One region of the Citricoccus sp. genome, then DNA from elsewhere that is predicted to be linked to it. Evidence: riboswitches for the same ligand, from Rfam matches in the RefSeq annotation. Region 1 holds a riboswitch; each other region holds the start of a gene.
The links. Region 1 has a riboswitch for S-adenosylmethionine ahead of PLJ28_RS13925 (LLM class flavin-dependent oxidoreductase). Riboswitches for the same ligand answer to the same signal wherever they lie in the genome.
Positions count from the first base shown of each region.

Region 2: another riboswitch for S-adenosylmethionine. It lies ahead of PLJ28_RS09240 (AMP-binding protein); the one in region 1 lies ahead of PLJ28_RS13925 (LLM class flavin-dependent oxidoreductase).
Region 3: another riboswitch for S-adenosylmethionine. It lies ahead of PLJ28_RS09205 (acyl-CoA dehydrogenase family protein); the one in region 1 lies ahead of PLJ28_RS13925 (LLM class flavin-dependent oxidoreductase).

Region 1 covers NZ_DAOMPX010000071.1:3,741-5,995, reverse strand. Annotated here, with positions in the region: gene PLJ28_RS13925 (LLM class flavin-dependent oxidoreductase) at 1-1,257, opposite strand, end outside; SAM riboswitch class I at 1,268-1,369, opposite strand; gene PLJ28_RS13920 (anti-sigma factor) at 1,428-2,225, opposite strand; gene PLJ28_RS13915 (sigma-70 family RNA polymerase sigma factor) at 2,225-2,255, opposite strand, start outside.
Region 2 covers NZ_DAOMPX010000023.1:44,234-46,488, forward strand. Annotated here, with positions in the region: gene PLJ28_RS09240 (AMP-binding protein) at 1-1,310, opposite strand, end outside; SAM riboswitch class I at 1,323-1,445, opposite strand; gene PLJ28_RS09245 (cation:proton antiporter) at 1,559-2,255, shown strand, end outside.
Region 3 covers NZ_DAOMPX010000023.1:33,392-35,646, forward strand. Annotated here, with positions in the region: gene PLJ28_RS09195 (RNA polymerase sigma factor) at 1-81, shown strand, start outside; gene PLJ28_RS09200 (anti-sigma factor domain-containing protein) at 74-937, shown strand; SAM riboswitch class I at 1,003-1,103, shown strand; gene PLJ28_RS09205 (acyl-CoA dehydrogenase family protein) at 1,208-2,255, shown strand, end outside.

The DNA of each region.
Region 1 (2,255 bases):
GTTGAACCCGTCCACATCGGTCTCGTCCTGGATGCGGACCAGTTCCCTCGCCACGGTCTCGCCGGAGCCGATGATGACCGGGCCGAACCCGCCCACGCCGCACCACTCGGCGATGCGCCGCACCGTCCACGGGTTGCCGTCGTCCCCCGAGGCCTTCTTGAAGGTCTCGATGGTGGACTGGATGGCGTTGGACTCCACGTCGCCCAGCGGCTCGTCGAGGTCGAACTGGGACAGGTCGATGCCCATCCAGCCGCTCATCAGCACGAGGCCGCCCTCGACGTCGATGTACTTCGTGAGCTCCTCGTACTTGGCCTGTGCCTCCTCGTCGGTGGCACCCGTGACGATGGTCTGCATGGACATGATGCGGAGGTCGTACGGATCGCGGCCGGCCTCGACGGCGGCCCGGCGGAGCTTCGCCGCGGTGCCCTTGATCAGTTCGGCCGTGGGCGAGTTGATGAACACGGCCTCGGCGTGCTTGCCGGCGAAGGCCCGGCCGCGCGTGGAGGCGCCGGCCTGGTAGATCACGGGGGTGCGCTGCTTGGACGGCTCGGTGAAGGCGATGCCGGGGGTCTTGAAGTACGTGCCCTCGTGCTCGATGCGGTGGACCTTGGACGGGTCGATGAAGACGCCCGACTCCTTGTCGTTGACGACCGCGTCGTCCTCCCACGAGCCCTCGAGCAGCTTGTAGACCACGTCGAGGTACTCGTCGGCGTGGTTGTAGCGCTCGTCGTGCTCCATCTGGTCCTCGTGCCCGAAGTTCCGGGCGGCCGAGGGCAGGTAGCCCGTCACGACGTTCCAGCCCACGCGGCCCTCGGTGAGGTGGTCCAGCGTGGCCAGGCGGCGTGCGAAGGCGTACGGGTGCTCGTAGGCGGTGCCCGCGGTGACGCCGAAGGTGAGGTGCTTGGTCACGGCGGCCATCGGCGGGACCACAAGGATCGGGTCGTTGGTGGGCACCTGGGTGCCGGCCTTCAGGGTGGCCTCGTCCGAGCTGCCGTAGACGTCGTAGGGACCCAGGACGTCGGCGATGAAGATGCCGTCGAACAGCCCCTTCTCCAGCGTCTGGGCCAGCCCCGTCCAGTAGCCCAGGGTGTTGTAGTCGCGGGCGTGGTCGTCCGGGTGGCGCCACAGGCCGGGGGACTGGTGGGCCACGCAGTTCATGTCGAAGGCGTTGAAGAGGATCTCGCGCCGGCCGGCGGGGGTGGTCGGCACCCCTGCGGGCAGTCCGGCGGTGGTGTTCTGGGCATTCGATGACGTCATGGTGATGCTCCTTCCATCGGTCCTGGCGGTAGCACCGGTCCCGCGCCCCGGGGGCGCGTGGTGGTTGCTGCGGCGTCGACGAGCCAGGTCTCTCGGCCGCTCTGGATGGTTACCGGGCAATTGGAGCACACCGTCCGGGGCCGGGACGAATCCGGTGTCCTCCGGTGACGTCAGCCCGCGGCCACCACCACGACAGGATCCGTGGTGGGGGCCGGCGATCCCCCGGCGGGCTCGAGGGTGAGGGCCAGCGCCGCCCTGGCCGGCACCTCGGGCAGCCGGACGAGGGCCAGACCGTCGTCGAGTTCCAGGAGCCCCGCGGACCGGGGCGACTGATCGCCCTCGAGGGTCCACAATTGGTAGACGCGGTCACCCTCCGGGGCAGCAAGGCCCCGGGCGGCCACCACGGTCTCGCCCGAGGGGGCCCGCGCGACCTCGACTGTGCCGCCGCCCGCCACGGGTGCCGTCTCCTGACGGGCTCCGTCCTGTCCGAGTACCTGTTCGATGGCCACCACCTGGTCCTGCTGCGTCAGGCCCCCGTCCTGCCACGGCTGGGCGAGGAGCAGCACTGCGGCGGTCGCGGCCGCCGCCGCAGTGGCGGCCACCGCGGTCCAGGCCCGACGGCGGCCGGGCCAGCGTCGTTCCCGCTGGTCCCGCAGGCTGGTGGGCGCGTCCGGATCCTGCGATCCCGCGGTGGCGGCACCGGCGGACGTCGCCTCGGGACGCACCCCGGTGTGTGCGGACCGGAGGGACCTGGCCTCGGCGTCGACGGCGCCCAGGACGCGGTCCCTCAGCCCGGCAGGCGGCGCCGCGTTCTCGCGGGTGCCCAGACCGTCCGTGGCCCGCAGCAGGGCGTCGGCCTCGGCCCGCAGGACGGGGTCGACGCGCAATCGCTCCTCGATCCGGCGCCGCTCGGCCTCGTCCACGGCATTAAGGGCCCAGGCGGCGAGCAGTTCCCGTTCGTCGGCCATCACTCCACCCCCAGGCAGTCCAGTAGTCGG
Region 2 (2,255 bases), on a different contig from region 1:
GGGTTGACGGCCTCTCCCACGGTGCCCACCAGGCGGATCGAGGAGAGGTCGTGCCCCGCGGGGATGCCCTCGGGGAACCAGCCCATCAGCGACCGGACCAGGGTGGGAGCGGTGTAGTAGGAGGTGACGCCGTAGCGCTCGATGACCTCGAAGTGCCGGCCCGGGTGCGGGGCGTTCGGCACGCCCTCGTAGATGACCTCGGTGACGCCGTTGGACAGCGGTCCGTAGATCTCGTAGGTGTGCGCGGTGACCCAGGCGAGATCGGCGGTGCACCAGTGCACGTCCTTCTCCCGCTCGGACACGTCCGGATGGGAGAACAGGTAGTCGTAGGACCAGGAGGCCTGGGTGAGGTAGCCGCCCGAGGTGTGCACGAGGCCCTTGGGCTGTCCGGTGGTGCCCGAGGTGTACATGATGAACAGCGGGGTCTCGGCGTCGAAGTACTCCGGGGTGTGGGTCTCCGGCTGGCGGTCCACGATCTCGTGCCACCACACGTCCCGGCCCTCGGTCCAGCTGATCTGGCCCGGGCCGTCCCCGACCTCGGTGTGGCCGGTGCGGTTGAGCACCAGCACGTGCTCGATCTGGTTCTGGCCGGAGACGGCCTCGTCCGCGTTGTCCTTGACGGGCACGGCCTGGCCGCGGCGGTACTGGCCCTCTGAGGTGACCAGCAGCTTCGCGCCGGTGTCCTCCACGCGGAAGCGCAGCGCCTCGGCGGAGAAGCCGCCGAACACCAGCGAGTGCACCGCGCCGATCCGCGCGCAGGCCAGGGTGATGACGATCGTCTCCACGAGCACCGGCAGGTAGACCACCACGCGGTCGCCCTTGCCGATGCCCAGTTCGAGCAGGGCGTTGGCGGCCTGGCTGACCTTGCGCTGGAGCTGGGCGTAGGTCACGGCGCGGCGGTCACCGGGTTCGCCCTCGAAGTACAGGGCCACCTTCTCCCCGCGGCCGGCGGCCACATGCCGGTCCACGCAGTTCACCGCGACGTTCAACCGGCCGCCCTCGAACCAGCGGATCTCCGGGCCGCGCTCGGCGGCCGGGTCGGCAGGGGTCCAGGAGTGGGTGGTGTGCCAGGGCGTCTCCCACTCGAGGCGCCGCGCGGCGGCATCCCAGAACGCGAGCCGGTCCTCCTCGCGCACGGGCCGGCCGTCCCCGAGCCCGCCGTGCAACAGGCCCGCGGGCCGGCCCGGGTGGACGGAAGGATCGGCGGCGTCCACGACGTCGGCCGGCAGCGGGCCGGGCAGGGCACCGGGGGCGTGGGCGGGGGTGTCGCGCGCGGTGGCGGTGGGAGCGGCGTGCGGGGCAACAGACAAGACAGAACCTTCTTTCCATCGAATCTGGCAGTAGCACCTGGTCCGGTCCTTGCAGTGCCGGGAGGGCACCCCAGGACCATGGACGGGTTGCTGCGGCGTCACGGAGCCAGATCTCTCAGCCGCTCGGGATGGTCGCCTCCACTCTACGACCGGTCCTGTCCGCGGAGCGAAACGGGTGAAGCAGTGCTACGCACCGGCCTGATGCCCTAGTTTTGACGTGCACCGACGCCGACGGACAGGGACTGCACATGGAGGACATCGCACTGCTGGCCGTGGCCGGTGTCCTGATCATCGTGCTGGTCTCGCTGTTCGCGCCCCGGTTAGGCGTCGCGGCGCCGATCCTGCTCGTCCTGGTGGGCATCGGCTGCAGCATGATCCCCGGGGCGCCCCAGATCCTGCTGGACCCGGAATGGATCCTCATGATCGCGCTGCCGCCGATCCTCTACTCGGCGGCGGTCAACGTCCCCATCACGGACTTCCGCCGGGACCTCGGCACCATCAGCGCCCTGTCCGTGTTCCTGGTGATCGCCTCCGCCTTCGCCACGGGGTGGCTGATCTGGTGGCTGCTGCCGGACATCGATCTCGCGGCCGCAGTGGCCCTGGGGGCGGTCATCAGCCCGCCGGATGCCGTCGCGGCCACCTCGATCGGCAAGAGACTGGGCCTGCCGCCCCGGCTGGTGATGATCCTGGAGGGGGAGGGCCTGGTCAACGACGCCACCGCGCTGGTCATGCTCCGCACCGCCATCGCGGCCACCGCCGGCGCCGTGACCTTCTGGGGTGCCATCGGTGACTTCGCCTACGCCGTCAGCGCCGGGATCGTCCTCGGTCTCCTCGTGGGCGCCGGGACCGTCTGGTTCCGGTCCAGGATCCGGCAGCAGCCCGTCCTCACCACGGCGATCTCCCTGACCGTGCCGTTCCTGGCGTACATGCCCGCGGAGAACCTGC
Region 3 (2,255 bases), on a different contig from region 1:
ATGCCCCTGGGAACGGTCAAGTCGCATGTCCACCGGGGACTGGCCCGGCTTCGAGCAGCACTGGAGGTGAACGATGGCTGAGACCGCTGAACGGCACCTGACCGAGGAGGACCTGGCCTCGATCGCCGCCGGCCAGGCGCCCGGCCCCGGGGCCGCCGCCCACCTGCGCTCCTGCCCCGACTGCCGCCTGGACCTCGACCGGACCGAGCGCGTGGTGTCCGCGCTCGCGGCACCGGTCAGCCTCCACGAGCCGTCCGCCGACGTGTGGGCGGGCATCGAACGGGAGTTGGGCCTCCGGCAGGATCCCCACGCCGGACCCGGTCTCGCCGCGGTCCCGGGCGCCCCGGAGCCGGCCGGCACGTCCGGCACGTCTGCGGAGACCGCGCCCGGAGGGCACGGTGGCGGGGGGACGCTCGGTGCCGACGACGCCGGCACGGTGAGCTTCCTGCCCCGGACCCAGCGACGCCGGTGGCCCGTCATCACGGCCGCCGCGGCCGCCGGGCTGGTCGTCGGCGCCGTCGGTGCCGCCGTCGTGGCCGGCCTGGTGGGCCAGGGGGACAGCGGGCAGGACACGCCGCCCCAGCCGGTCGCCGTCGGCGAGGCGGTCCTCGCGCCGGTGACGGAGCGGGACGTGGAGGGGCGCGCCGAGATGGTCGCCGAGCCCGACGGCGCCCTGCGCCTGACCGTCGACGTCTCCGAGGGGCCCCAGGAGGGGTACTACGAGGTGTGGCTGCGCGACGAACAGGCCAGCCGGCTGATCTCGCTGGGCACGGTGTCCGGCCAGACCACCACGCTGCCGGTGCCGGACGGCGTCGACCTCGACCGGTTCCCGGTGGTGGACGTCTCCCAGGAGGAATTCGACGGCGACCCCTCGCACAGCGGCGTGACGCTGGCGGCGGGGGCCATGACCCGGTCCGGGGACGCCACCGCGGGGTGACTGTGTGTCCTGACGTGACGTGGGCGACATCCACGCCCCGGGGATCCATTGCTAGGGTGAACCCGTAACCATCCAGAGCGGCTGAGAGACCTGGCTCGACGACGCCGCAGCAACCCGAGGGGATCATCTCCCCAACGACGGGTGCTAAGGCCAGGACCGATGGAGATCCCGGATCTGCAGTCGGTCTGTGCGTCGGCGTCCGCTGCCTGCGCCGGACCAGCCGTTGGCGTGACTGCCGGTAATCCTCGGTGTGACCGGAAGGACCGCCGAATGTCGCAGAGCACGGCCGAGAAGGCCGCCACCACCGAACACCTCTCCCGGCCGGGACCGGAGGCCGGGGCCGCGAACCTCGCCGAGGGCCTGCCCGCCTCCTACGCGGGATTGCGCGAGCACTTCGCCCCGGTCTTCGCCTCGATCGCGGCCGGTGCCCTGGAACGGGACCTGGAGCGCCGGCTGCCCCGGGAGGAGGTCCGCAGGCTGGACCGCGCCGGGTTCGGCACCCTGCGGGTCCCGGCCGCCCACGGAGGGCCGGGGGTGAGCATCGAGGACTTCACCCGGTTGCTCATCGACCTGGCCGAGGCCGACTCGAACATCGCCCACCTGTACCGGTCCCACTACGGTTTCGTGGAATCCCTGCGCTTCCTGCCCGGCCGCCTCCAGGACGCCTGGTACCCCCGGGTGCTGGCGGGGGCGACGGTGGGCAACGCGTCCACCGAGAAGGGCGGCAACGCCCTGGGCACCCTGAACACCGTGCTGACCCGGAGCGGGGAGGGCTGGGTGCTCAACGGCCGGAAGCTCTACGCGACCGGATCGATCTTCTCGGACTACACGCGGGTCTCCGCCGCACTGGACGGTGAGGACGGACGCCGCTTCGCCGTCGTCGCCACGGACGCCCCCGGTGTCACGCTGGAGGACGACTGGGACGGCTTCGGGCAGAAGCTCACCGGCACCGGCACGGCCCTCTTCGAGGACGTCACCGTCCCCGAGGACGCCGTGCTGGACCGTACCGCGGGCAGCGCCGAGGCCGTCCACGAGGCCGCCTTCTTCCAGCTCGTGCTGCTGGCCGTGCTGGCCGGCATCGCCCGGGCCGCCCGCCGGGACACCGTCGCCACCATCGCCACCCGCAAGCGCACCTTCAACACCGGGCTGGGCCTGCCGTTCCGCGAGGACCCGCTGATCCAGGAGGCCACCGGGCGGATCTCCGCCCAGGCCTTCACCGCCGAGGCCACCGTGCTGCACGCCGCGCGGGCCCTCGACGCCGGCATCCAGGCCGCCATCGATGCCGGGGCGAATGTCCCGGAGTTCACCGGCACCCTGC